DNA from 3 places in the Vibrio celticus genome. Region 1 is predicted to be linked to each of the others. Evidence: predicted binding sites of a transcription regulator. Region 1 holds the regulator's gene; each other region holds the start of a gene.
What was found. Region 1 encodes CRP, which controls carbon source genes, mostly activating them, when cyclic AMP is high. Its sites were predicted from a motif close to TGTGANNNNNNTCACA; they were not measured.
Positions count from the first base shown of each region.

Region 2: OCV19_RS23670 (glycogen/starch/alpha-glucan phosphorylase) is a predicted target of CRP. The motif match lies at 3,769-3,784, and genes of this name have one in related genera.
Region 3: OCV19_RS20880 (NupC/NupG family nucleoside CNT transporter) is a predicted target of CRP. The motif match lies at 4,493-4,508, and genes of this name have one in related genera.

Region 1 covers NZ_AP025463.1:296,322-306,298, reverse strand. Annotated here, with positions in the region: gene OCV19_RS01370 (ABC transporter ATP-binding protein) at 1-1,793, shown strand, start outside; gene OCV19_RS01365 (TIGR02444 family protein) at 1,790-2,260, shown strand; gene OCV19_RS01360 (hydrolase) at 2,468-3,460, shown strand; gene OCV19_RS01355 (YheU family protein) at 3,556-3,768, shown strand; gene OCV19_RS01350 (phosphoribulokinase) at 3,846-4,715, shown strand; gene crp (cAMP-activated global transcriptional regulator CRP) at 4,955-5,587, shown strand; gene OCV19_RS01340 (DUF1338 domain-containing protein) at 5,772-6,563, opposite strand; gene astD (succinylglutamate-semialdehyde dehydrogenase) at 6,777-8,234, opposite strand; gene astA (arginine N-succinyltransferase) at 8,274-9,293, opposite strand; gene OCV19_RS01325 (aspartate aminotransferase family protein) at 9,401-9,977, opposite strand, start outside.
Region 2 covers NZ_AP025464.1:1,748,307-1,758,283, forward strand. Annotated here, with positions in the region: gene OCV19_RS23660 (DUF368 domain-containing protein) at 1-108, opposite strand, end outside; gene malT (HTH-type transcriptional regulator MalT) at 688-3,396, opposite strand; gene OCV19_RS23670 (glycogen/starch/alpha-glucan phosphorylase) at 3,964-6,417, shown strand; gene malQ (4-alpha-glucanotransferase) at 6,603-8,783, shown strand; gene glgB (1,4-alpha-glucan branching protein GlgB) at 8,958-9,977, shown strand, end outside.
Region 3 covers NZ_AP025464.1:1,097,028-1,107,004, forward strand. Annotated here, with positions in the region: gene OCV19_RS20860 (diguanylate cyclase) at 1-236, opposite strand, end outside; gene OCV19_RS20865 (DUF3541 domain-containing protein) at 520-1,668, shown strand; gene OCV19_RS20870 (class I SAM-dependent methyltransferase) at 1,787-2,398, opposite strand; gene OCV19_RS20875 (hypothetical protein) at 2,444-2,713, opposite strand; gene OCV19_RS20880 (NupC/NupG family nucleoside CNT transporter) at 3,016-4,224, opposite strand; gene OCV19_RS20885 (hypothetical protein) at 4,838-5,314, shown strand; gene OCV19_RS20890 (PTS sugar transporter subunit IIB) at 5,599-5,868, shown strand; gene OCV19_RS20895 (PTS ascorbate transporter subunit IIC) at 5,879-7,135, shown strand; gene OCV19_RS20900 (PTS sugar transporter subunit IIA) at 7,132-7,581, shown strand; gene OCV19_RS20905 (HD-GYP domain-containing protein) at 7,716-8,981, opposite strand; gene OCV19_RS20910 (GNAT family N-acetyltransferase) at 9,208-9,744, shown strand; gene OCV19_RS20915 (sensor histidine kinase) at 9,882-9,977, opposite strand, start outside.

The sequences.
Region 1 (9,977 bases):
TCGCCTTAATTAAGGACGAACTGTCTATTGATGCGGGCTCATTCAGTAAACCAGCCCATTGGGAAATGGCTTGGGTTGCTCAAGAAACACCTGCATTAGAAAGAACAGCAATTGAATACGTGATTGATGGCGACCGTGAATACCGTGGCCTTGAAGATCAACTAGAGAAAGCTGAACAAGCCGACAACGGCACATTGGTAGCAGAGATCCACGGCAAGATTGAAACCATTGGTGGTTACAGCATCAAGGCACGTGCTGCCGAGTTACTGGACGGCCTAGGCTTTAGCCAAGAACAAATGACATGGAACCTGACTCAGTTCTCGGGTGGTTGGCGTATGCGTTTAAACCTAGCGCAAGCCCTACTGTGTCGCAGTGACCTACTGCTACTCGATGAACCTACCAACCACTTGGATCTAGACGCAGTAATGTGGCTAGAACGTTGGTTACAAAGCTACCCTGGCACACTAGTGCTTATCTCGCACGATAGAGACTTCTTAGACCCTATCGTCAACCGCATCGTGCACGTTGAAAACCAGCAGCTCAATGAGTACACGGGTAACTATTCATCGTTCGAAACCCAACGAGCGCAAAAACTGATTCTGCAACAAGCGATGTACCAAAAGCAGCAGAAACAGATGTCTCACATGCAAAGCTACATTGACCGTTTCCGTTACAAAGCATCAAAGGCTCGCCAAGCGCAAAGCCGTATTAAAGCGTTGGAGAAAATGGAACAAGTGCTGCCTGCTCAGTTTGATAACCCATTCAGCTTTGAGTTTAGAGAACCAGACGCACTACCAAACCCAATCATGATGATGGACGAGGTCTCTGCCGGTTACGATGACAATCTGATTCTAGAGAAGATTCGCTTGAACCTAGTGCCGGGCAGCCGTATTGGTCTACTTGGTCGAAATGGTGCTGGTAAATCAACACTGATTAAACTGCTTTCTGGCGAACTGAAACAGCAAGGTGGTGAGCTGAGCTATTCGCAAGGCGTTAAGATTGGTTACTTTGCACAGCACCAATTAGAGACGCTGCACCCTGAAGAAACACCGCTGCAACACATGATGCAGATTGCCCCTAAGCACACCGAGCAACAACTGCGTGATTACCTAGGTAGCTTCGGTTTCCAAGGTGAAAAAGCGCTCGATAAAGTGGCACCCTTCTCTGGTGGTGAAAAAGCGCGTTTAGTATTAGCGCTACTGGTATGGCAAAAACCAAACCTGTTGCTACTCGATGAACCAACCAACCACTTGGATCTCGACATGCGTCAAGCGCTGACTTTTGCCCTGCAGACGTTTGAAGGTGCAATGGTTATCGTATCGCACGACCGTTACCTACTGCGTGCGACTACCGATGATTTATACCTTGTACACGACCGCCAAGTAGCACCGTTTGATGGTGACTTAAGCGATTACTACAAGTGGCTAACCGAACAACAGAAAGTTGAGCGCAAAGAAGCACAAGCATTGGCACCAGCCAAAGACGGCGCCAACAGTGCAGCAGCGAAAAAAGAGCAGAAACGAAAAGAAGCCGAGTTCCGTAAACTGACGGCACCACTTCGTAAAAAGCTCACTCAATTTGAAAAGCAGATGGATACATTAACGCAGGCTCTTGAAGAAGCTGAGCAAGAATTATCCGACACATCACTGTATGAAGCTGAAAATAAGGCTAAACTGAATAAAGTACTCGCTCTCCAAGCGAGCAGTAAGTCACAGCTAGAAGAAGTTGAAATGGATTGGATGTCCACTCAAGAAGATCTTGAGCAGATGGAACAGAATATGGATAGCTTATGAGCCCAGAGCACGCCCCAATATCACTAACACTGGAACGACTATGGCAATTTAGCCTTCAGTATTACAGTGTGCGCGGTGTAAAGGATGCGTGCCTAGCTTTGCAAAACCAGTTCCACGGCAACGTCAATCTACTGCTGCTTCTCAAATGGCTTGATGAGCAGCAATTGTCTTTCGCTGAAGAAGAGTGGCACAAGGTTCAACAGTGCTTGAGCCGCTCTGAAACCTTGCTTCATAGTTATCGAGAGCTACGTAAACATCTCAAAGCACACATTGTCGACTCGCTATACCGTGAAGCCTTGCAGTTTGAGTTACAGCTTGAAAAGCAACAACAGTCCGATCTGGTCGACTGTATTAACTCCCTACAACTGTACGCTAATCAGCAATCACCGCTCGCTTTTCAGTACTGTCGTTTATTAGGGGCAGAAAACCTCTACGACGCTTTTTCTGAACCAGCACCACAGCCCTAGCTCGTTCTCTTTCCATTTTATTCCATCAAGACCCAAGCTTAACCTTGATATTATTCAAGCAGTTAACCATGGCCTGTTTTTGTATCTCATATAAGTGAAAGCCTTGCGCTTATACCGAGAATCAACCAAGCTCAAATAAAAACGTGGGCGTTTCGTTACAAGCTCAACACGTTATCAAAACCCGTAAAAGAAGCATGGATCGTTTTTATGACAATATTTACCGCAGCCGCTGGTCTCTCTAATCCGCACTTACAAACCTTAGTGCCACGGTTTATTCGAAAGCAGGCGCTGTTTCATCCTCACTGGCAAACCTTAGAAACACCCGATGGTGACTTTCTTGATCTTGCTTGGAGCGAATCACCAGACGGTGACACCTCAAATAAGAATGATCGCAGTAGCAAGCCGATATTCGTTCTATTCCACGGTTTAGAAGGTAGCTTTGAGAGCCCTTATGCCAATGGATTAATGAATGCGTTTGCTAAAGATGGTTGGTTGTCCGTGATGATGCACTTCAGAGGCTGCAGTGGAAAACCCAATCGCCTGGCTCGCGCTTACCATTCAGGTGAAGTCGAAGATGCGCGCTTTTTTCTAAGACACTTGCACGCCCAGTTTCCGAATAACCCTAAGGTTGCGGTTGGCATATCTTTAGGTGGAAACATGCTGGCGAACTATTTGGCTGAGTACGCAGACGACCCATTACTGTCGGCGGCGACAATCGTATCTGCTCCTTTTGACTTAGCGTGTTGCTCTAGTCGCATTGAGCGTGGTTTCTCCAAACTCTATAAGAAGTACCTGCTCAACTCTCTAAAATCGAATGCGCTAAAAAAGGTTAACCTGCTACAGGAAAAACTTGGCATCACCGCTGAAGCCATCAAGAACATCACCAAACTGTATGAGTTTGATGAGCGAATCACTGCGCCTCTGCACGGCTTCAAAAATGCCCAAGATTATTATGCGCAATGTTCTGCACTGCCTAAGCTCAATAAGATCAAACTGCCGACTCAGATCATTCATGCCAAAGACGACCCTTTCATGACCGATGATGTGATCCCAAAATTCGTTCTGCCCGATAACATCGATTATCGACTGTTTCAAAAAGGCGGCCATGTTGGGTTTATTACTGGTAGCACACTCAAACCAAGGTTTTGGTTAGAAGAAGCCTTGCCTGCCTACTATGAAAGTATCCAAGATTCGGCATAATGACCGAGCCTTAGTAAATAGAAGCAAAACATTACTAAGCACACGTATTTCTACATCAATAAACATATCTATGAACATAAAAGAGAGAAGTATTTATGATCATCCCATGGCAAGACATTGCGCCAGAGACACTGGAAAACCTCATCAAAGAGTTCGTGCTGCGTGAAGGCACAGACTACGGCGACGTAGAGGTTTCACTGCAAAACAAGATTGACCAAGTGAAACATCAATTAGCTTCAGGAGAAGTCAGCATCGTGTTTTCTGAGCTCCATGAAACCGTTGATATTCAAGTCACAAAACGCTTCTAAGCTGCGCTCATAAAGGAGCCGTGTTATAGTGGTAAACGATTGCTAACAAGTAAGTTACTCAAAAGACAAGGGTTGTCATGTCCGCTAAACATCCAATTATTGCGGTGACGGGTTCATCTGGAGCCGGCACCACCACCACCTCAGAAGCCTTCCGTAAAATGTTCAATATGATGGACGTGAAGGCAGCTTGGGTTGAAGGGGATAGTTTCCATCGCTTCACTCGCCCAGAGATGGATGTCGAGATCCGTAAAGCGCGCGAGCAAGGTAAGCACATCAGCTACTTTGGTCCACAAGCCAACGACTTTGGTGCGCTAGAAGAGTTCTTCCGTAAATACGGTAACGAAGGTACAGGTAAAGTACGAAGCTACCTGCACACCTTCGATGAAGCCGTGCCTTACAATCAAATGCCGGGCACCTTTACGCCATGGCAGGAGATCCCTGAAAATTCCGATGTGATGTTTTACGAAGGCCTGCACGGTGGTGTGGTTGATGGCGACATTAACGTTTCTCAACACGTCGATTTGCTGATCGGCATGGTACCTATCGTAAACCTAGAGTGGATTCAAAAATTCGTTCGTGACACCCGCGATCGTGGCCATTCACGCGAAGCCGTAATGGACTCCATTGTTCGTTCGATGGATGATTACCTTAACTACATTACCCCACAATTTTCGCGAACTCACATCAACTTTCAGCGTGTTCCAACCGTAGATACATCGAACCCACTCAACGCCAAAGGGATTCCAAGTTTAGACGAAAGCTTCGTAGTTATACGTTTGCGTGGCATCAAAAACGTCGATTTCCCCTACCTTCTGGCTATGATTGATGGCTCGTTTATGTCTCGTCATAACACGCTAGTGGTGCCAGGCGGCAAGATGAGTTTTGCTATGGAGCTCATTGTGAGGCCAATCCTGCAACAACTCATCGAAACCGGAAAAATAGGTTAACAAAACGACATTCTGGTTGATTACTTTTCATACCGTGATCATGTGCACAATTTTGCGTAAAAAATCGTAGCTTGGTCACGATTAAAATCAAGAAATAGTACCTGAAAAAGGATACTATTCTTAAACGAAACACAAGATAGCTTGCAGCACTCAACGAGTGCTCTTATCCTACAAGTCAATCCAGGCTTAGCTAAAATACGGAAAGCGGCAAGCATACCCTGCAGAGGAAGTGAGATATTATGGTTCTAGGTAAACCTCAAACCGATCCAACATTAGAGTGGTTCCTTTCACACTGTCATATTCATAAGTACCCTTCAAAAAGTACTTTGATTCATGCTGGTGAAAAGGCAGAAACCTTGTACTACATCGTTAAAGGTTCTGTGGCAGTTCTTATCAAAGACGAAGAAGGTAAGGAAATGATTCTTTCTTACCTAAACCAAGGCGACTTCATCGGTGAGCTTGGCTTGTTCGAAGAAGACCAAGAGCGTACAGCTTGGGTTCGTGCTAAATCTCCTTGTGAAGTAGCTGAGATTTCTTTCAAGAAATTCCGTCAACTTATCCAAGTGAACCCAGATATCCTAATGCGCCTTTCAGCGCAAATGGCAAACCGTCTACAAGTAACTAGCCAAAAGGTTGGTGACTTAGCGTTCCTTGACGTAACAGGTCGTATCGCTCAAACGCTACTAAACCTAGCGAAACAGCCAGATGCAATGACTCACCCTGATGGCATGCAAATCAAGATCACTCGTCAAGAGATTGGCCAGATCGTTGGTTGTTCTCGTGAGACAGTTGGTCGTATCTTGAAGATGCTAGAAGAGCAGAACCTAATTTCTGCACACGGTAAAACTATCGTGGTATACGGCACTCGTTAATCTCGATTAACTGAGCCAAAAATTTGAAAGCCACCAAATGCGAGTTTGGTGGCTTTTTTGTTTTCTTAAGATCTATAGAGCAGATACGTGATGCGAATAGAACACCTACAGCTTCCAAGCACAAACTGTCTCGAAGCGAAGCGTACTCGAATCTCTAGGACAAAATCCGTGCTCGTATCTTTCTTTAACCGTTGGTGCTCTCAAAGATTTTGTCAGCTGATGCTGCAACAAAACCGGTGTAAAGCTCACCGTTGGCCATCGCATAACGCTTAGCGAACTCATAGAAGCCCCCAGGAATCATCTCATTGCCTTCAACAAATGAAACTGGGACTTTGTCTGCCATTGTTGATGATTGCTCTAATAAGACCTCTGGAGAGCCTTTAACCTGACCGCCAGATGCATTGATCGTGAAGCCCGACTCGCTCAAGTAGTCATTCACCGCCTGTACTTCATCGAAGTTATTTAGCTGATTCACACTCACCGTAAAGTGGTTTGCACCGTATCCATGAGCTGCTAGCCAAGACGCGTATTCACTCTCTTTTGCAAGCACTTGGAAATCAGCGAAGCTCAAACCCCATAGACGACCGCCAAACAAGAACTCATGACCTTGAAGTTTGGTTGCGTCGACTTGCTCAACCAACTTCGCAACGATCTGTTGCAAGTCACTTGAACACTCTTCTACCTTCAATTCACTAATGAACACTTTTGGCTGCTTCGGGTCTGGGTGCTCGTAGTGTTTAGCCACTAGCTTCTTGCTCTCAAACAGGTAGTCGCCACACGCCTTGTAACCCAGTTCCAGGAAAGGCTTAGCTAGTGTTTCAATACCGAGAGGGGCAACATTAAAAGTACGCAGTGCAATATGGTCGTTGATCAGCGCTTCATCTTCTTTCAGCAAGTGATGCACTTTCTCAGCCGATGGACACAGCCTGTGAATGTAATCGTCCCATAGTGATTTAAAGAGTAGATCGGGCGTCATGGTGACTCCTTGTCAGAGGTTCTAGCAAGCTAGTAATTTGGATTAGAGAGGGAGAAGCTGAGACACAGAGTCAGCAGCCATCAGCCTGTGACATACTTGTTCTATTATTATCTACCGCCCAATCTAGGTGTCGGACGTGGTGGAAAAGGGAAGTGATAACACCACCTCCCTCTTTCAAGCTTAACGCATGAGCCTAAGACTCATTAGCCTAAATTAAAGCTCAATACCTGGGCTAAACGTTGCTGGAAGTTGAGTTTCACCGCCTTCCATTGAAGCCATAGGATAAGCACAGTAGTCCGCCGCATAGTAAGCACTTGGGCGTAGGTTGCCTGAAGCACCCGGACCACCAAATGGTGCATCACCACTTGCGCCTGTTAGCTGACGGTTACGGTTAACAATACCCGCACGGATATGGTCAACGAAGTATTCCCATTCAGAATCATCTGTTGATACTAAGCCAGCAGATAAACCAAAACGAGTGTCGTTAGCTAGCTCAACCGCTTGCTCTAGTGACTGGTAACGAACAACTTGTAGCAATGGACCGAAGTACTCTTCATCCGGCAGTTCAGCAATGTTGGTTGCATCGATAATACCCGGAGAAACAAACGCCGCTTGACCCGCTTTTGCTTCTACTAGGCTGACACCGCCTAACGATTGTAGATTCGCTTGCGCGTCCAGAATGAACTTAGCCGCAGCTTCAGAGATTTGCGGCCCCATAAAGGGTGCTGGTTCAGCGAATGGCTGATCGACACGAATCTTTTGCGTCGCTGCGACCAGCTTATCGAGTAGCAGATCACCCTTCTCGCCAACAGGCACATACAGGCGACGAGCACATGTACAGCGTTGACCCGCACTGATGAACGCCGATTGGATAATGGTGTATACCGTTGCGTCTGCGTCACCATATTGGTCACTGATCACCATAGGGTTATTGCCACCCATCTCTAGCGCTAGCATCTTGCCCGGTTGACCCGCGAATTGACGATGCAGGATATGGCCAGTATTAGCACTACCTGTGAACAGCACGCCATCAAGACCTTTGGCATCGGCTAGTGCGATACCTGTCTCTTTAGCGCCTTGTACTAGGTTGATTACACCAGCAGGAAGACCCGCTTCTTGCCATAGCTTCATCGCAAACTCACCCGTCCAAGGTGTCTGCTCTGAAGGCTTAAATACCACGGTATTACCCGATAGCAATGCAGGAACAATATGACCGTTTGGTAAGTGACCCGGGAAGTTATAAGGACCAAATACCGCCATCACGCCTAATGGACGATGACGCAGTACAATCTGGTTGCCTGCCGCTTCACGAGAAGCTTCACCGGTACGCTCATGGTAAGCACGGATTGAGATAGCAATCTTGCCCGCCATCGCTCCCGCTTCAGTGCGAGTTTCCCAAATCGGTTTGCCCGTCTCTTTCGCGATAATCTGTGCGATTTCTTCGCTGTTCTCTTTAACTTTCTCAGCAAAGTTCAACACGATCGCTTCACGCTCTGCAAAGCTCAGTTTTTTCCAAACCAAGAAGGCTTCACGAGCTGCTGCTACTGCAGATTCAACCTGTGCTGGTGTTGCGCTATCACCCTGCCACACTACTTCATTGTTGTATGGGCTTACTGATGTCATGGCGTCACCTTGACCTGCCACCCACTGTCCTGCTATCCACTGAGTCATACTTCTATCCTTAAAATCTTCGACAGATAATCGCCGCTCTTACTGAGCCAACATGCGAACGAATTCGCCTTCTGTTACTTCAAGAGCGCTTGCTACTTCAGATGATAAAATCACTGTGTCGCTTGCTTGGTCATACGCACCTTTCGCGGCTACTGCGCGGAAGTTCTCAAACGAGGTATTACCAATTAGGAAGTCTTTAGAGCTAGAGTGCTCTGCAATTTGAACCTGTGCTCGAATTGAGTAACGCACAGATTCGATGTTTCTTAGATCACACTCAACCGTTGGGCCTGCATCAAAGATATCGACATAGCCACGGTTAGTGAAACCTTCACGTTCCAGCAACTTAAGTGCAGGGCGCGTATTGTCATGTACCTCTCCGATCACCGCTTGAGCTTCTTTGCTCAGTAGGTTCACGTAGATAGGTAGCTTCGGCATTAGGTCTGCAATGAAGCCTTTCTTACCAATACCGGTTAGGTAATCGGCAAGCGTGAAGTCAATCGAGAAGAAGTGCTCTTGCAACCATTGCCAGAAAGGAGAGTTGCCTTCGGCATCCGATACACCACGCATCTCAGCAAAAATCGTTTTTGAGAAACGCTCTGGGTGCTCAGACATGATCAAGAAGCGACACTTAGACATCAGACGACCATTCAATCCACCGCGGAAAGCCGGGCGCAAGAACAGTGTGCAGATCTCACTGCATCCGGTGTAGTTATTACCGAAAGTCAGCAGCTTAACGATGTTATTTACGCCAAGTTTTTGCGATGAGTGAACCACTTTGCTGATGTGGTAAGAGTAAAACGGAACATCCCAGCCAATTGAGGCTTCGATACCTGTGGTACCTGCAACTTCACCGGTTTCGGTATCAAAGCCAACCATTAGGTAGCCTTCATCTCCGGGTTCAGTCACGTCTTGTTTGGCAAAGCTGTATTCAGAGTGAGTAATACGGTTAGTTAACAGTTCTTCGTTAACCGGAAGAGATGTGAATCCGTGACCAGATTCAACCGCGCAGGTATGCAGCGCATCGTAATCAGATAATTTTATTGGGCGAACAACTAGCATCAATATTCCCTCCAGATGCAAAATAGGCCCAAAACCAGAAGCTTGGGCCTTTAGCAGAACGTCATGGGATCGCTCTATTGGCGATCATTCCTATGACGCCGCTCAGGCTAAACTAGCGTAGCGATTGCTTTGTCTAGTTTCGATAAGCCTTCTTCAATTTCTTGTGTAGTAATAACCAGTGATGGCGTGAAACGAACCACGTTTGCACCCGCAACCAGTACCATCAAGCCTTGTTCGCCTGCTGCTACTAATACGTCACGTGCACGGCCTTGCCACTCTTCGTTAAGCGCAGCACCTAGTAGTAGGCCTTTACCACGAACTTCACTGAAGATTTGATACTTGTCGTTAATCTTAGTAAGACCATCACGGAACAATGCTTCACGCTCTTTCACGCCAGCTAATGTTTCAGGTTGGCTAACCACATCAACAACCGCTTCTGCAACAGCACACGCCAGTGGATTACCACCGTATGTAGAACCGTGCGTACCGACTTTTAGGTGTGTTGCCAGTTCAGAAGTCGTCAGCATTGCACCAATAGGGAAACCGCCACCCAGAGATTTAGCCGTGCTCAAGATATCTGGTGTCACACCTAGACCTTGGTAAGCGTAAAAATTACCAGTACGGCCATTACCTGTTTGCACTTCATCAAAGATAAGCAGTGCATTGTGTTTGTCACACAGTTCA
Region 2 (9,977 bases), on a different replicon from region 1:
CGTATCGTAGATACCAGTGATGAATGCGATGGTTCCGCCTGACACGCCAGGAACAACGTCTGCTGCGCCCATTGCCATGCCTTTGAAAAAAGTACTTAAGTAATTCATTGCTTCATAGAGTTGAGGATGATTTTGTGCAGTATACAAACTTTAGTGTAAAAAAAGTATGAATATGCTTTTGGGGAAAGGCTTTTATTACTCTATTAATTGTAACGCAATAAGTTGAAGTGAATATTTGCCTAACATTTAGATAACAACCACTTAGTGATTTGTCATTAAGAGCAGCGATGAAACTGATTTCTTATCGATATTGCATCTTGGTTGCATTATGCAAATGCACTTTGCAATTCGCATGACGAATTCATGGTTTTTATGCGATGCAGGGCTTATAAAACGTTGAATAAAAGTTGGCACGCTAACTGCATTATATCCATTGACCCTTCTTAAGCCGAGGGTCACCTAGCCAACTGACGTTGTTAGTGAACTTATGATTTGTTCACAAATATATAGAGCCAATCGCGATTATTGCGGTTGGCTATTTTTTTGCCTGTCGTTTGGTGATTGTCTTTTTTCTTTTCCAGTTCCTACATTTTTAAGCTCTAACTTCAGATGAAAAAAAAGCCAGCCACCATTGGTGACTAGCTTAAACTTTTCTCGAATCAATCTCGAATCAATCTTGAATCCGTTTTAGTACCCCATCAACTGCAGCAAGTTCTCCGCTGTGCTGATTGCTTCTTTACGGTTAGCAATGTTGAGCTTTTGGTAAAGGTTACGGATGTGAGTCTTGATTGTGGTACCCGCTACATCGAGTTCTTGAGCGATCTGCTCATTACTGAATCCTGAATAGATCAGACCAAGTACTTGCCATTCACGCTGGGTGAGTGGGCTAGTGCGCACCAGCTCAGGAATATTCGGGTGATTAACCAAGTTCTCAACAAAGTCTTCATCGAAATGAACCGAGCGACTGCGTTGCGTAGTTGAGATATCCTTCATGATTTGTTGTGCGCGGTGACGTTCTAAATCACCTAAGCCAGGCTTGTTGCTCAACTTATCTAGGATATGCCCGATAGTACCGCCATCGACTAAGAAGTTACCGACCATACCAGTTTGGTTAGTCATATGAAGCGCTTCTTCAAGCAGTACTCGTGCGCTGTCTTCATCGTTAATTTGTGTACGTAACACGGCTTCAACGATCAAGTTGCGGTTGGTGTCTGTAATCAGGTGCGAACGCTGGGCTTCACTCTTAAGGAAGGTCAGCGCTTCTTCGGCTTCTTCGTATTGCTCAAGGATGATGTGTGCACGAACGATGTTTCGCCACTGAAGTTGGCAGAAGTGGTTGCTTGCCGATTCAGGTCGAACAGCCACACTCAGCCAATCACGGATAGCTTCTTTATCGCCTTTTACTTGCCAGAACAGAATCAAAGAAAGAGAAGCATTTGCCGTCCAATCTACGTGGTAAGTCGATTGACGCAATAGGTGCTGAATCTGGTCAATAAACTTCGACGCTTTATCTATCTCGCCGCGGCTCAATGAAATACGAGCCAACATAGAATAGCTGTGTAGGTGTTTACTCGGAGAGTGGTGACCAAGGATATCTAAGCCTTTGTAGCAACACTCTTCCGCTTCATCTAGTCGGTTCCAACACCAGAAGATCTGAGCGCGAACACGCAGCAAGAATTCATGCAGCGGCACGTATTGAAGCTGGTGCTCTTCAATCAATTTGAATGCACTGTCTTGTAGCTCAAATGCAGCTTGAACATAACCTTGAGCAATCAAGATTTCGCTTTGTTGCAGAATCGCCCACAGAGCCTGATGGTAAACCTGATACTGACGTGCCAGTTTTTCTGTTTGTTGCATCATCGGTAGCGCACGACTGAGGTTACCCATTACGTGATTCACTTCGCCAACAACCGAGGTTGCAACAATACGGCTACGATAAACAGTGGTGTTCAGTTGGCTCAACGAAAGCTCAGCCAGTTCTAACGCTTTTTCAGGTTCATTGCTGTTGATGGCAACTTGGGCGCGCAAGGCGTTGTATTGACCTTGCTGCTGAGTATCGAGTTCAATGTTTCGAGCTTGATATTGAGTCTCTGCCTCTTCCAACAAAGTACCCACTTGGTCATAACGGTGCTGACTTTGTGCAAGCCACGCGCGTAGCATCGAAAGCTTAGGTTCACTGTATAGTTGATCTGTGGTTAGCTGCTTGATCGCCATTTCTAATGACGAAAGCTCACCTTGGTTGAACATCGGCCAACCGTGCTCAGTCAGGATTTGAATGATCAGTTCTGGATCTTCAGCGCGCTGTGCGTGACGTAGTGCTTGGTGTGGTGTGTTTTGCTTGATCCACGCTTTTGCAGCACTTCGATGCAGTTCAGCTTCCTGCTGAGGAATTCGAGCTTGGCGCTCATGTGCGAGGAATTCACCAAACAAGTTATGGAAGCGATACCAGTTCTTTTCACCTTCAAGCGGGTAGATGAACAAACCAAAACGGTTGAGTGATTCGATCATACCTAACGCATCTTCACGCTGTGTAAGTGCACACACAAGCTCATCGTTGAAGTGATCAAGCACGGAACATTGCATCAAGAACTGTCGGGTTTCTTTGTCTAGCAAGTCGAAAACCTCTTCAACCAAGTAGTCCCAAAGATGGGCGTGGTTAAAGTGAGAGAATGACTCTGCGGACTGTGCAAGAGTGCGTTTTTGGTGTTGTGCTTGTAGCGCGATAAGTTGCAGTGCAGAAGGCCAACCTTCTACATAACTACAAATACTGTCTGCCGTGGTGTCATCAATGCCGTCGGCTACGCGTTGGTTGAAAAAGCGTGTGGTTTCTTCGGTATCAAACGCCAACGAGTCATTACCTAATTCGATCATTAAGTCACGAACGCGCAGGTTTGCTGTACCAAGTGGTGGCGTACCACGACTGGTGACAACCAACGTTAGGTTATCGGGCATGTGTTTGAGGAAGAAGCGCATGGCTTCGTGGATGTCGTCATTGTTGACCAAGTGATAGTCATCCAACACCAGAAAGCACTCGTGATGGAATTCCGACATCTCGGAAAATACTTCACTTAATAAAGAATGCAGCGATGAAAACTGTCGCTTTTCTGCCAATTTTTGGGCATTCGGACAGGCATTTTGAGTCGCTTTATTAAGTGATTGAAGTAGGTAGTTGATAAAGCGGAAGGCATCATTGTCGCTATCATCAATGCTGTACCAACCCACATTAGGTTTATCTACCAACCATTGTGCAGCCATGGTGGTTTTGCCGTAGCCCGCTGGAGAGCGGAACAACACAAGCTTATAGCAATCTGCATTGTGAAGCAGATCGAGAACCCTAGGTCGTAGGATTGCATTATGTAAGCGGCCGGGACGAGTCAGTTTCGAAGGGATCCACATATCGAAGTTTTACACCTATTCCGTGGCTATGTTCTGGAATATCCCAATCTATCGTTGAGTGCACTCCAATGACATGAGCCTAATTACTTAAGTCTTTACTCATATTACGTGAAGCAAAACGTTACCGACTACGATCCTCCTCAGAAACCTTGCACTCCTGCATGTTTTTGGGTGTCTACGCCCTTTATTTGAGACTTTGCTCACGTTGCGGGTTGATTTGTGAATGTGACTTCGTTCATCCCTACACGGAAATCTATGCAAAAGATGAGAGTTGGAAATTATTTTCGTGATCTGAATATCAGATTTAACAATGACTTTAATCTGGTTAAATAAAAGTCACATCAATTGAAGTTAAGTTATCGAACGGGAGCTTGTGATCTTAGTCACTCCAAGTTTTTGTTCGCAGTCAGAACATGAGAGTCAGATCACTAACCCTAAGTCGGTACGCCCCCTACGCCCTCCCATCTACTCCTAGTCAGTTGCATTAGCGGGAGGATGTTTAGTTTATGGTGACCATGCACGATATGTCACAGATGAATTAGAACTATTAAAAGCGAGATTTCTGAAATGAAACCAACTCAGCAAAAAACTTTCGATAAAGTGTCTTTCCAAGAGAGTGTTAAGAAACATTTATCTGCAACCTACGCAACAACCGTTGAAACAGCAGACAGCCGTTCATGGTATCTAGCAATGGGTCGTGCTCTTGCAGAGCTAACGACTTTTGACCTGCTAGAAACTGAAAATGATGAAAAAATTAAGAACGCTAAGAGCGTTAACTACCTATCACTAGAGTTTTTGATTGGTCGTCTAACAGGTAACAACCTGATCAGCATGGGTCTATACGAACAGATCACTCATGCAATGGAAGAGCTAGGTCAAAACCTAACTGACCTTCTAGAAGAAGAACGCGACCCATCACTAGGTAATGGTGGTCTAGGTCGTCTTGCTGCTTGTTTCATGGATTCTTGTGCCGCTCAAGAATACCCAACAGTAGGCTACGGTCTTCACTACGAGTACGGTCTATTCAAACAATCTTTCCAAGACGGTCGTCAACAAGAAGCACCTGACGCATGGCGTGGTGTTGAAGGTTACCCATGGGAAGTAGCTCGTCCAGAACTAGCACAACACATTGGTTTTTACGGTCATGTAGACGTTGAGTTCGTTGACGGTAAAGAAGTTCGTACTTGGGTTCCAGGTATGGAAGTAAAAGCGATGCCTTGGGATCTACCTATCGTAGGTTACGAGTCAAACACGGTTTACCCGCTGCGTCTTTGGGAATGTCAGGCAATCGCACCATTCTCACTAGCAAGCTTTAACAACGGTGATTACTTCGAAGCGCAACACTCGCTAATCGATGCAGGTAACATCACTAAAGTTCTTTACCCGAACGACAACCACGAGAAAGGTAAGACTCTGCGCCTAATGCAGCAGTACTTCCACTCAGCAGCGTCTGTTCGCGATATTCTACGTCGTCACGAAGCAGCAGGCTTCTCTCTAGAAGATCTGCCTAAGCAAGAAACGATTCAGCTTAACGATACGCACCCAACGATTGCGATTCCTGAGCTAATGCGCATCTTGATTGACGAGAAAGGTCTATCTTGGGATCAAGCATGGGAAATCAGTGCTCATACGTTCGCATACACGAACCACACACTACTTCCTGAAGCACTAGAGACTTGGTCTGAATCACTGATCAACCGTCTTCTTCCACGTCACATGGAAATCATTTTTGAAATCAACCACCGCTTCATGCAAGAAGTTCGCAAGATGTGGCCTGGTGACGGTGAGAAGCAAGCGAAGCTTTCTATCATCCAAGAAGGTTTCCACCGCATGGTTCGCATGGCAAACCTATGTGTGATTGGTTCTTACAAAGTAAACGGTGTAGCTGCGCTTCACTCGCAACTGGTTAAGAAAGACTTGTTCCCTGAGTTCAACGAAATCTTCCCTGGTAAACTGACTAACGTAACGAACGGCATCACGCCACGTCGTTGGTTGAAGTTCTGTAACCCAGGTCTATCTACGCTAATCACAGGTAAGATCGGCACTGAGTGGCCAGCAAAACTTGAGCAGCTAGAAGGCATCGCTAAGTTTGCAACAGACACGAAATTCCAAAAAGAATTCATGGCTGTTAAGAAAGAAAACAAACAGCGTCTTGCTGATTGGGTTCAAGAGAACATGGGTATCGAACTAGATACTAACGCTATCTTTGACGTTCAAATCAAGCGTCTTCACGAATACAAGCGTCAGCACCTAGATTTGCTACACATTCTATCTCTGTACCACCGTATTCTTAACGAACCAGGTTTCGAGTGTGAGCCACGCGTATGTTTCTTTGCAGCGAAAGCAGCACCGGGTTACCACCTAGCGAAAGAGATCATCTTCGCGGTTAACAAGATTGCAGAGAAGATCAACAACGACCCTCGCATCGGTAACAAACTGAAAGTGGTATTCATTCCTGACTACCGTGTAAGCATGGCTGAAATCATCATCCCTGCAGCAGATGTTTCTCAACAAATCTCACTAGCTGGTAAAGAAGCATCAGGTACGGGCAACATGAAGATGGCTCTAAACGGCGCGCTAACTATCGGTACGATGGATGGTGCAAACGTTGAGATTCGTGAAGAAGTGGGTGATGAAAACATCTACATCTTCGGCCTAGACGTTGATGGTGTTCAAGCACTGAAAGCTCAGGGCTACAACCCATACGACTACTACAATGCAGACCCACTACTGAAAGCATCTCTAGACCTACTGACTGGCGATGAGTTCACTCCAGGTCAACCAGGTCTTCTACGTGCAACGTTTGATAGCCTGCTAGACGGTGGTGACCCTTACCTATGTCTTGCTGACTTCGCCTCTTACGTGAAAGCGCACGAAGACATGGGCACGCAATACAAAGACCAAGCAGGTTGGGCTAAGAAAGCAATTCTTAACACAGCATTGGTTGGTAAGTTCACATCAGACCGCTCTATCCGCGACTACGTGAACAACATCTGGAAACTTGAAGCGGTTAACCGTTAATACTTCCAAAGTAGCCAAGGCAGTTTCTGCCTTGGCTCAATTAGCTTGTGAGCAAACGAAAGGCTTAAAAGTTTCGTTTATCAACAAGCTGCTTACAAACCGATTGTCACAAGCTAATTGATTAGTAAAAATTAAATTAACAACCCTACAAAATAGAAAGCGTCAGAACGTTTTCGGAGAGAGCGATGAAAGAACAAACCGTATTAAAACAAGTCGCAGAAATGGCAAACATTGCCGACAGTTACGTTAGTGCGTGGGGCGATGAAGCACAAGTATCAGAAGAGACGATTACGTCTCTATTGGCTTCGTTGGGCTACGATACAAGCAGCGATGATGCACTGCTTAAATCTGCAGAAAGAAAACACAAAAAAGATGTACTAGACCCAGTTCTTGTCTTGCGTGACGGTGAGCCAGTAGAAGTGGCGCTTAATCTAGGTGTAAGTGCTCGTGAAAGTGAGTTCAGCTGGCGCTTAGAAACCGAGCAAGGAGAGGTACTTGAAGGCTATCTTCAATCTCAAGTCGTTCGTGACGAGCGTGCCGAGGGTGGCCCTTTAGTGTTTGCATTGCCAAGTGATTTGGCATGGGGTTATCACAAGCTAATTGTGAGCCGTAAGCGCCGTAAGAAGCCTTACGAGATGACACTGATTATTACGCCAAAAGCGTGTTTCAAGCAGTCACCAATCGAGCAAGGCAAAAAGCTTTGGGGACCCAGTGTTCAACTTTACACGCTAAGAACTCAGCACAACTGGGGTATTGGTGATTTCGGTGACCTAAAACAGCTTGTTGCGGATATCGCTTCTCGTGGTGGTGACTTCGTTGGTCTAAACCCAATTCACTCATTGTTCCCTGCGAATCCAGAAGGCGCGAGCCCATACAGCCCGTCGTCACGTCGTTGGTTGAACATCCTATACATTGATGTGAGTTCAGTACCTGAATTCGCATTAAGTGCAGAAGCACAACAAACGGTAGGCAGCGCAGAGTTCCAACAGCGTCTACAAAAAGCGCGTGAAGCACACTGGGTAAACTACACCGAAGTGTCTGAGCTTAAGATGAGCATCTTGCCTCTGCTATTCGCAGAATTTAAGACTCGTCATCTAGACAAAAACAGCGACCGTGCACAAGCGTTCTTAGCCTTCGTAGAAGAGGGTGGCGATAGCCTGATGCATCAAGCGGCGTTTGATGCTCTACATGGTGAACTGCATGCAGAAGATTCTGGCATGTGGGGATGGCCAGTATTCCCTGAGAAGTACCGTACATTCGACAGCCCTGCGACACAGAAGTACATCAAAGAGAACCTAGAAAACGTTCATCTGTACATGTACCTGCAATGGTTAGCGGATTGCCAGATCAACGATGCACAGTCTCTTGCAGAAGAGAAAGGCATGGCTGTTGGCCTTTACCGTGACTTAGCGGTAGGTGTTGCAGATTCAGGCAGCGAAACTTGGGCTGACGAAGGCAACCTAGTGATGGATGCGAGCATCGGTGCTCCACCTGATATTCTTGGTCCTTTGGGTCAGAACTGGGGTCTACCTCCGCTAAACCCAGAAGTGCTTCAAGAAACAAGCTACGACGCTTACATCAAGCTACTTCGTGCAAACATGAAGCACTGTGGTGCTCTGCGTATTGACCACGTATTAGGTCTACTGCGTTTGTGGTGGATTCCAAAGGGTGAGAACGCAACTAAGGGCGCGTACATCTACTACCCAGTGCAAGATATGCTGTCGATTCTGGCGCTTGAGTCTCACCGTTACCAATGTAGCGTTATCGGTGAAGATTTAGGTACGGTACCGGATGAGATTGTCGACATCCTTGCAGATGCTGGCGTGCATTCTTACAAAGTGTTCTTCTTCGAAACATCAGAAGACGACGGTGGTTTCATCTCACCAAAACACTACGCATCACAATCTATGGCGGCACTGTGTACTCACGATATGCCAACGCTTCGCGGCTTTTGGCACTGTGATGACCTAAAAATGGGCCAAGAGATTGGCTTATACCCAGATGCAGAACAATTAGAAACCTTGTTCGATGACCGCCTAGAGTGCAAGCAAGGTATCTTAGATTCAGTAGCATGGCATGGTTTCCTACCAGAAGGTGTGGGCCGCGATGCGAGCCAAGTACCGATGGACTCTTACCTTGCTGAGGCACTTCAACTGCACGTAGCGGCTGGTGGTTCAACACTACTGAGCGTTCAGCTAGAAGATTGGCTAGAGATGGACAAGCCAGTAAACATTCCTGGTACAGTTGATGAATACCCTAACTGGCGTCGCAAACTATCAATGAACTTGGACGAAATATTTGCTCACGAAGGCGTTAATCGTATCGCTTCTAAGCTGACTGACGTTCGAGAAAAAGCAGGTAAGTAATGACGTGAGTGACTTGAAATTAGGTGGTTTTTTGCTTACGCCGTACGAAACTACAACCTCGGTCACTCAATAATGAATGCTCATCTGGTAGAATAAACCGTCGTTATATTGCCCGCACTAATAGCGGGCATTTTTGTATTATGTTTTTTGGATGTTTGGTTAGGGAGAAACGTTTTGGAACTAAGTTCGATTTCAAAGCAAAAACAAATATATACCCAACTATCACAGGCTTGCTTCACAGACCCACTTGCGTTTTTAGGGCCATACCTACCTTCTGAGCAAGGTGCATTACGGGTGTGGATTCCTGGGGCATATAAAGTCGAGTTGATTGTTGGAAAGGAACCTCGTATTGAGTTAACGCGAGAGGGTGAAAGTGGTTTCATTCTTAAGCAAGAGAGAGACTTACGTTTCACTCACTATAAGCTTGCGGTTGATTGGGCTGGCGTAGAACAGATCATTGATGATCCGTATCAGTACCACGATCTATATGCGAGTTATGAAGATCTTCATACACCGAAAGATATGTATCATCACATGGGGGCTCAGTTTATTACGCTAGAGCGTGATGGACAGACGATTTCAGGTACGCGTTTCTTGGTGTACGCACCGCATGCAACTGCGGCAAGCTTGGTGGGTAACTTCAACGCTTGGGATGGTCGCCGCCACCCAATGCAACGCTTAGATTACGGTATGTGGGGTCTATTCATTCCTGAACTGGAAGAAGGCGCTCAATACAAGTTTGAATTAAAAGGACCAAATGGCGAAGGCTTACCACACAAAGCTGACCCATGGGGTTTCTACTCTGAGCAGTACCCATCGTTCTCATCTGTAACTTACGATCACGCTCGTTACGAGTGGCAAGATACTCAATGGCAGAATCGCCCTGTAACACAAAAGCGTAAAGAAGCGCTTTCGTTCTACGAACTTCACGCAGGTTCTTGGAAGCGTAACGCTGAAGGTGAATTTTTAAACTACCGTGAGCTAGCGGCAGAGCTAATCCCATACCTAACGGATCTTGGCTACACGCACGTTGAGCTAATGCCAGTTTCTGAGCACCCATTCTATGGCTCTTGGGGTTACCAACCTGTTGGTCTTTTCGCTCCAACCAGCCGTTTCGGTTCACCGGATGACTTCAAATACTTCGTAGACCAATGTCACCAAGCGGGTCTTGGCGTTGTTCTGGATTGGGTTCCA
Region 3 (9,977 bases), on a different replicon from region 1:
TCGGGGTTGATGGTCACTAAGGTCGAGAAATTATTGAGGATATACATATCTGACACGATCGCGGCTTCAATCCGAGAACGAATAATGGATAGTTGCTTTTTTGCCTGTGAATACGATTCGTTTTTAAGAAAAGTTAATTGCTTGGCATGAAAGAACTCAATTGCGCTTACTATCGCAAGGAAAAAAAGAAAAGCTACTACTCTGGCAGACCACTGCTTGCTAGAACCACTTGGCATTTACGAACCTCTAACACTATTGTTCTATATACTGCCTTATAACGGCTCATTTCTGGCTTATTGCTCCAGTATGCCGCTAAGTCATTAAAAATCCATACTAACGTCGACTATCTATCAAATATTGAGTGATCCATCACTTCAAAATTCTTTACCAAACGAATGGTTTAATCAAAAAGGGTTAGTGAACCTTATAAAGCTTACATTGTATTGACTCAAACCTTACATTAAAGGATTCATCGATGTTATTTTACATAGACTATTAATCAGCTTGGTACCTCACGACATGAAGCTAAAAACGATTACACTGTGCACATTACTATCGGCCTCAGTTACGGTCGCTGTTCACGCACAAGAGAACGCTCTGGCGACAAATGTACCGAGTATTCAAACCCAAGCAGATTCTCTCAACTCTCATGAACAATCTTTCAAACAATCTGCAGACCTCATTCGCACCACCTACGAAAGCCAGCTTTACACTCTGCCTGCATTCAAAGAAGGTCACTACGGGCTGCGCATGTATCGCCAAACATTAGACGATAAGTATTCGGCTGCGGTGTGGAGTGACATGGCACGAGTGGCAAGCAAGCTCAGCACCCTGTCGAATGACGTTCAAACCATGGAACAAATCGTACTCTACTCAGAGAAGCGCGTTGCATCTTACATTGGTGATAATGATGAGCGCAGTGTTCGACGCTACAACATCACCAAACACATGCCTGAATACCTTTACCTTGGTGTTGACCTTCTAGGCTCTATGGCTCGTGCTAATGAATACGGTTTAGAACACAAGAACGATGCCAAGCTGCGCGAAATCATTCGTCGCTATGACTTCTCACGATACGTGACCAATGAAGACATGGTGAAAGCGTGGGCGGCTCAACTCGCCAATCAAGTCTACTGGCTGCGCCAACTGGGTGAACAAGATGTCGTTGATGAGTTTGTCGAAACCTTCAAAAAAGCGTACCCAGACGATGAAGATAAGAAGCTTTCAAGTCAGCAATTTGGCAACAAACTCTACGGCATGACACACGTCATCTTTGGCGATTCCGAGTACTATCAGCATCAAGTGAGCGAGCAAGATCATCAATGGATCTACGATTACTTCAGAGAAAACATCGATACGATTCTGTTGCGTGCGAAAGAAGATGTGATTGCTGAGGTTGGATTGACCTTCTTGCTGGCAGGTTTAGAAGATGACCCAGTTCTAGAGAAAACTCGACTCGCGATTCAAGCTTCTATCGATGAGAAACAAGGCATGATCCCTTCTATCACTGGTGATTTTGATCTTGAGTACGGTGAACACCGCAATGTGCTAGCAATCATGCTACTCGATTGGCAGCAAGTGAATGAAGCGCCGACCTATGAAGGCAACCCTAAGGTATTTACTAACATCCCTTACGGACTTATTAAAAACCAACCACCGAAGAACTAGCAGCATACCTAGCCTAGGTTGGTCATAGAACCCAAAAAGCCGCATACCTTTCAAGGTCTGCGGCTTTTTAACTCTTACCAAACAATCACTTCACTCAAGCTTAGTCTTAGGTTTAAGTTCAGGGGCAGACTTTGTTCATCACTATCGTGAAATCCCCTTCTGCGTAGCCCTCTATTAAAGAGACATCATCGCAGAGCGTTTTACAGAAACGATAGACACCTTGAGGGTGATAACTCATCAAGGTATTACGTGAAGGATATTGGCTTGAATTGAGAAGATTAAAAATCACCGTCTGATTCGCCAACTCAAACATACGAGTAATCATGTTTGTCAGATAGTCAGGATCACGAGAGATGTAGTTCAGTGAACCACTAGCGATAACAATGTCGTGCACCTCAAGGCTCATTTTACTCATGTCACCCGACAAAAACTGACAACGATCTTCTGTGTAGTTCTGCCTAGCCTTTTTTAGAAAGCCTGCATGTTGGTCAACGCCGGTGTAAGATTGAATACGATAGATGCTGTCGAGTAGTTCAAACAACTCGCCATAGCCACAACCCAAATCTAAAACACGCTTCTTTTCGAAGTCCGCCGCACGAGCGATCACTTCAAAGCGACACAATTGACTCTCTTCACTAGTCCAACCTAAAGCTTTAGCCTTGTCGCCATTCGAGCGGTTAGTCTGTTTTCGATGATAGCGATACACCTTCCAACGATCGAGCCAGTGCATTCAAATCAGCCCTACTTCAATGAACATCAGCACACCTTGATAAGATTAAGCTTTAGAACTTGAAGAAAAGAGCCCACCGATTTTATAACCGATCGCATAGCAAACCACGGCGACAGTGACAAACACCAATGCCGAGAAGAAATACGCTACAGACGCTGCGACACCAGCCCCCCACACGACACTGAACACCAAACCGAGATAAGCCTCTTTTGGCCACTGGTAGATAGGAAACTGAGCGCCGCCGGCAATTAGGTAAACCGTCGCAAACAAGCCAATGAAGGTAACAATAAGACCGATGAGAACGCGAATGTTCATGGAGAGACCCTTGATTAATTTGAGCTTGGTTGCCATTGTTTTTAGTCGAAAGCGGATATGCTTAGTCGAAACCGAATATTCTCAATCGAAACAGAATGTTATTAATCGCAACCTGATGATATTCAAGTATATCGGATAAAAGGAACTGGCTCTATTACTCTTCCGAGTGAGCTTTTAGTCACGACAGGCAAATGGCACTCGACAACGAAAACCTAAGTTCGCTTGATTAGCAGGCACAAAAAAGCGGACACCCTTCTTACGTTAACTCCGTAAGCAAAGTGTCCGCTTTAACTGAATCTAGCTTAAAGCAGGATGAAAATACCCGCTAAGCATGCACTCATTAGGTTTGCTAGCGTACCAGCAGCTACAGCCTTCAAACCTAAGTTTGCAACTTCAGCACGGCGCTCTGGTGCCATAACACCGATTGAACCTAACTGAATCGCGATAGAACCAATGTTAGCAAAGCCACACAGAGCAAAAGTCACGATTACTTGGCTGTGTTCAGATAGTAGCGCTTTGTTCTCAACGAAGTCGATGAAAGCAACAAACTCGTTCATAACGATCTTCTGACCGATGTAAGAACCTGCCATCAATACTTCATCACTTGGGATACCGATTAGCCATGCAAGAGGCGAGAACAGGTAACCGAAGATAGCTTGCAGCGTAATACCCGCAAAACCGAACGTTTCACCTAGGCTTTCTAGGCCAGTGTTGACCATCGCAATCACACTCACGAAGGCAACCAACATAGTACCAACCGCTACCGCAACCTTCATACCGTTCATCGCGCCGCTTGCCAATGCATCAATCACGTTGCTTTGGTCAGCTTTATCTAGTTCGATATGGTCGTAATCACTTGGTGTGCTGCGCTCAGGAACGATGATCTTCGCCATTAACAGACTGCCCGGAGCCGCCATAAAGCTTGCAGCGATAAGGTATTTAAGCTCAACACCAAGGCCAGCATAACCACCAAGTACACTACCCGCTACCGACGCCATACCACCTGCCATTACAGCAAACAGTTCCGAACGAGTCATAGACTTTAAAAAGGGACGAATTAGAAGAGGAGACTCACCCTGAGAAAGGAAGATATTACCTGTAGCAACCAGAGATTCAGCTTTACTTGTACCCAGCAGTTTTTGCACCGCTCCGCCCAAGATTTGAATCACTTTTTGCATGACGCCTAAGTAATAAAGCGCAGAAATCAAAGCACTGAAGAAGATAATGATTGGAAGCACGCGAACCGCGAAAATGAAGCCTTCAGTAGCAAGGTCACCGAAAAGGAATGCGATACCAACGTCTGCAAAACCAAGCAGGCTAGAAACACCATTACTTAGGCTTGTTAGCGCCAATTGTCCCCATGGGAAATACAATACTAAGGCTGCAAATCCGATTTGAAGTAATAGTGCACGAGAGACCGTTTTCCAGTTAATTGAAGAACGACTTTCAGATAGCAGGTACGCGCAAGCAATCAGTGCAAGAACACCGACAAAACCAAATAGAATATTCATAATGTGTCCTAGTAATCCTTAAAGAGTGAACATGAGCCAAGCAAATGACATCAAAGGAACAGGACAAAGAACCGCAAGCAAAACGCTACGCGATGAAGGAGCTAACAGGGTTAGCGAATGTAACAACGAGTTGTTCATGTAAAAAATCACCTTATACAAGCAGTGGAACGTAGCTGGTCCGGTCCGTGGGGTCATTCACATATCCATGTGACGGCTTGTATTGGCTAAGCACCGGCTTAAAACCGGAAGAGAAGTATAAACAGTTAAGTGAGACTTTCATCACATTTTTTGACGCAAACGATCGCGCGGTCAAGGATTAAGCAAAATGTATTGTTTGTCGTCATTTTCGTGCTTCAAAACTGTAAACAATCTGTAGGGAGTTGAATTTGTAATGTTAAGTCTTTAAGTGTGTGAGCGTAATCACTCGGTTAATTCTGTGTGATTCTTACTACTTTTCTGTGCTCTGCCTCATTTCCCGAGACTTCAATATTCATCTTAAGTTTAGATGCGTATATACTTTGTGTGATCTCACCAAATAATTATCTATAAAATACCAATAGAGCTGATTAGATATAACAGCCATCGAGACTAAGAGAGGAAACACGTGAAGAAAATGGAAGCTCCGCACGACATGAACAATGGAGCTAGATTCAAAACAAATAGACACGGCTATGTGACAGTAGTTGAATATTATAATACCTATACTGTTATTGTCGCGTTTGAAAATACCGGAAATATCCGCGCTATTAGTGCGGCGAAATTACGTACAGGTCAACTCACCGATCGCTCTGTTGCGCCTGAATCAATTATGATTGGTGAAAAGGTTGAATCGGTTAAACACGGGATATTAACCATAACCCAAGTTGAATCTGAAAATATTGTCGTACTGACCAATGCCAATAACGAAGAAATTAGAATGTTATTGCCTGCCGTACAGAAAATGAAAGATAAAACTGAAGAAGTCGACAGTGAAAATATTGCCTCACCAAAACCAACCTCTCTTAGCCAACTGACTAAAAGAAATAAAAAGACCAAAGACGTTAATAGCATGCTTAAGAAAATGCTTACTGACTACGGTCGATACGATTAATTCTCTATTTTCTACAATAAAGCCTCTATAGATTTATATTCTGATATAAAAATTAATTAAGCCCGCCTTTCTCAATAAAATACGTTGCATATTCGAGTGAAAAGTTAAATTTGATCAAAGTCTCACTCTGGATCTTTACTACAAATTAACGAGATCTCCGTCACAATCTCATTTTAGCTTTGTGATGGAGATCTTATTGAAATCTGAATATTTCCATTACTATGCTCTCACACAATAAGAGAACGAAGTTTCTCAACCCCTAAAATCCAATTGAGACAAATATTATGAAAAAGATTCTTGTAGTTTGCGGTAACGGCCTTGGTACTTCTCTAATGATGGAAATGGCAGTAAAAGAAGTCGCTAAAAAAATCGGTTTCGAAGCAGAAGTTGATCACGAAGATCTATCATCTGCAGCATCAAGCAATGCGGATATTTGGGTTGCAGCAACCGACGTTGCAAACCAACTAAAAGACGCTGGTAAAGAGAACATCATCAGCCTTAAAAATATTTTTGATAAAGCATCAATTGAAGAACAACTAAAAACTTTCATGTAAGGTCAAATTTATGCAAAACTTTTTCGAGTTCATGCTCGGCTTATTAAAAGAGCCGGCGATCATGGTAGGTTTAATTGCTTTTATTGGCCTAGTTGCACAAAAAGCAGATGTTTCTACCATTCTAAAAGGCACAATTAAAACCGTAATGGGTTTCCTAATTTTAGGTTTTGGTGCTGGTGCTCTTGTTGGCGCACTAAATAACTTCTCAGTTGTATTTACTGAAGCATTCGGCGTAAGTGGTGTTATTCCAAATAACGAAGCAATTGTTGCATTAGCACAAGAAGCATTCGGTTATGAAATGGCTCTAATTATGTTTTTCGCATTCGTTGTGAATATTTTATTGGCTCGTTTAACACCTTTAAAATATATTTTCTTAACGGGTCACCACACAATGTTCATGTCTATGCTGGTAGCGGTAATCCTGTCTACAGCTAACATCGAAGGCACTGCTTTAGTTGCAATCGGCTCGATCATTGTGGGTTCACTGATGGTTATCATGCCTGCACTTGCTCAAAAATACACAGAGAAAGTGATGGGTACTGATCAGTTGGCGATGGGTCACTTCTCAACGTTCTCATACTTAGTATCGGGTTACATTGGCAGCAAGTTTGGTGACACTTCAAAATCAACAGAAGACATCAACGTACCTAAGAGCCTAATGTTCTTGCGTGATACGCCTGTTGCAGTAGCAACAACAATGGCTATCTTCTTTATGTTTGCTTCAATTGTTGCTGGCGGTGACTTTGTTGAAACAGTATCAAACGGTCAGAACTGGGTAGTATTCACCTTCATGCAGTCTCTTGTGTTTGCCGGTGGGGTTTACATCGTACTGCAAGGTGTGAAGATGCTGATTGCTGAAATCGTTCCTGCATTCAAAGGTATCTCTGACAAGCTAGTACCGGGCGCAAAACCTGCTCTAGACTGCCCTATGGTATTCCCTGTAGCACCAAACGCGGTACTTATCGGTTTCCTTTGTTCTTTCGCTGCTGGCCTACTAGCAATGGCAGTTCAAGGCGCGCTTGGCTGGACAATCATTGTAGCTGGCGTCGTTCCACACTTCTTCGTAGGTGGTGCAGCAGGCGTTTACGGTAATGCAACAGGCGGTCTACGTGGTGCAATTCTAGGTTCATTCACGCAAGGTCTATGTATCTCTTTCCTACCAATGCTACTGCTTCCAGTACTGGGTGGCCTTGGTCTTGAAGCGACAACATTTGCTGACTTCGACTTCGGTGTTGTTGGTCTTATCCTAGGGTGGATTGTTTCATGAGCTTATTCGATTTAATTGGTAACCAAGGCGTTATCATCAACTCTGAAGAAAACCTAACGGTTGATGCTGCGATTGATGTGACTTGTTCAACACTGCTAGCGAGCAACAAAATCGAAGCAAGCTATGTTGAAGCTATCAAGCAAAAACACAAGGACATTGGCGCGTACTATGTTCTAGCACCAAAGATTGCGATGCCTCATGCTCGCCCTGAAGATGGTGTGAACGAAGCATCACTGCAAGTAACGGTATTCAAAAAGGGTGTTGATTTAGAGTCAGAAGACAACGGTGACGTTTACCTTTTGATTACTCTGGCGGCGATGGACTCAGATAGCCACATCCATACGATTATGGCGCTATCAGAGTTGTTCCAAAATGATGATGACATTGATGCCATCATCGCAGCGGAAACTGAGCAAGCGATCATCGAGATCTTAAAACGCTACTAATCTCGATATAAAGATCCTGATAAGCCCCCATGAAGAAAGCGATAGCCTCGGCTATCGCTTTTCTGTTTCTGGTGCTTGGTCATTCCTCATCGAATATGAGTTAAGGCATCACACCTCGAAAGCATTCAGTGGCGTTAAAACGCGTACATTCTTTTATCTGTCGATAATTCAAAGCAATATTGCGCGTGTTTATTAAGGCACTCAAACACTTCTCGATCCAACTTAAAGTTATCAACGTGGTCCGTCAAAATAGCGAGTGTTTCTTCTAATGTCATACCTGCACGATAAGGGCGAGACTGAGTTAGCGCTTGAAACACATCCACTACAGCAACAATTCGACTGGGTTGATCCAACTCTTCAGCCGTTTTGCCCATTGGGTAACCCGAACCATCTAACCTTTCATGGTGATTAGATGCCCACTGACAAACCTGAGGTGAACTGAACAACTCCTGCAATGCGAATCGAGTGTCCGTTGCATGGCGTTTAATACAGCAATACTCTTCTTCAGTAAGTAAATCCGGCTTATGCAGAATGTCATTAGGGGTTTGCAGTTTACCGATATCATGAACCAACCCAGCCAGATAGAGTTTACGCTGAGTGGTGTATGAATAACCCAGCTGTTTGGCGAGGTATTCTGAAAGCTGCCCAACCTTCAAAGAGTGCTTAAAGGTAAACGAACTTTTGGTATCAACGACGTTGGCAATAAATTCGGCAAAGGCCACTGTTTCATCCAACGACATCTGTTGAGAGAAGAATGGCACAGGCTCAAAATTATCCCTCATGTTCTCGATGTATGGGATCTCCATAGAAAACCAGAAATCATCTAGATCGACCAACTCACACATGTGTTGAACAAGGTTGGTTTCGAACATCTCATCGGCTTGTTCAGTCAAACGTTCAATGATGCTCGCTTTACCATCGGGTGTTAGGTTTCCATAACGATCAGAAGAAGTTATGCCGTATAGATAATCCACTCTATCAGCAAGCATCACGATAGCTGCTAACTCTTTTTCTAACTCGCTGATATGAATAGCCTTTAGCTCAGACCACGGAGTATGGTGATAAAGAACCGGCTTAGCGAATATAGAAAGAACTGGGCACTCTTTTAATATTTGGTAGCCCTTTTGACAATGGTGATAGCTTGAGTCAGGTACAAACCCAGACGTTAAACTGAGCTGTTCATCAATTTGCGAGACACCACAGTCGTGAATCAAGCCTAACGAAAACGCGAGCTGCGCTTGCTCTTCTTCCCACCCCACACTCAGAGCACATCGATACGCGATGTAGCCCACTCTCTGTCCATGATTTTTACTTTCGAAACCGACGTTATCAAGCGCCTTAGCAATACCGAATAGAGCCTTCCTTAGGTCCACGGTCACGTCCTGGCAATGTTGATTCATTATTTAAGCCTAGCATTTTTATAGTTTTTATATATTTAGGCCGCTAATACTAATGCATAGCTAATGATTATATACACAACTATTGTAAGGTTTAATGAGTTTCGTGATAGATCTAACGTATCACGAAAAATCCGTGCTACAAGTGGTTGCATATTAAAAATCATGCGACATTATAGCCTGCCGACTAAGATTCGCTTAAATTAAGCAGCCATAAAAAAGGAAAGACATGTTTAAAACGGTTATCGACAACGAACTCTCCATCGCATTGGTTGAAGAAAGCTTCGCTTCTCACTACGCGGAAATCTCACAAAGCCAGAATGAGTACCTAAGCCAATGGCTCGCGTGGCCGCCACATTGTAAAACCGAGCAAGACTTTAGGATCTTCATCCAACGCTCGCTACACGATTATGCGGAAGGGAAAAGCATGACTTGTGCGATCGTGTATCAAGACAAGGTCGTCGGTAACTGCAGTTTCAATACCATTGACCATGATAAGCAAAAGGTGACGATAGGTTATTGGTTATCTGAGACATACCAAGGAAAGGGGATTGTGACGCGCGTTGTCCAGAAGCTGATTGATATTGCTTTCAATGAGTTAGATATGGAAAAGGTCGAGATATCAGCCGCAACCGGTAACCAAAGCAGCCGCAAGGTTTGTGAGCGCTTACATTTCACGTTAGAAGGCATCATCACGCGTAACGAGAACTTGAATGGTCGCATCGTTGACCACGCTATTTATGGCCTTCATCGCTCTAAGCTCTAAGCTCTAAGCTCTAAGCTCTAAGCTCTAAGCAGTAGTACTAAGAAGTCACTAGCTTGTAAATCGGAATATGAAAAAGCCACGGTATTAGTCCGTGGCTTTGTTATTTGACGAGCCAGAAGAGCTCTTAAAGCTACAGTTTATGCGATCTTAGGAATCACGATACTGAACTTGGCACCACCATGGTTGCTGTCGTCGATTTTAATATCCCAAGAAAGCTTTTTAGCCGCCGATAG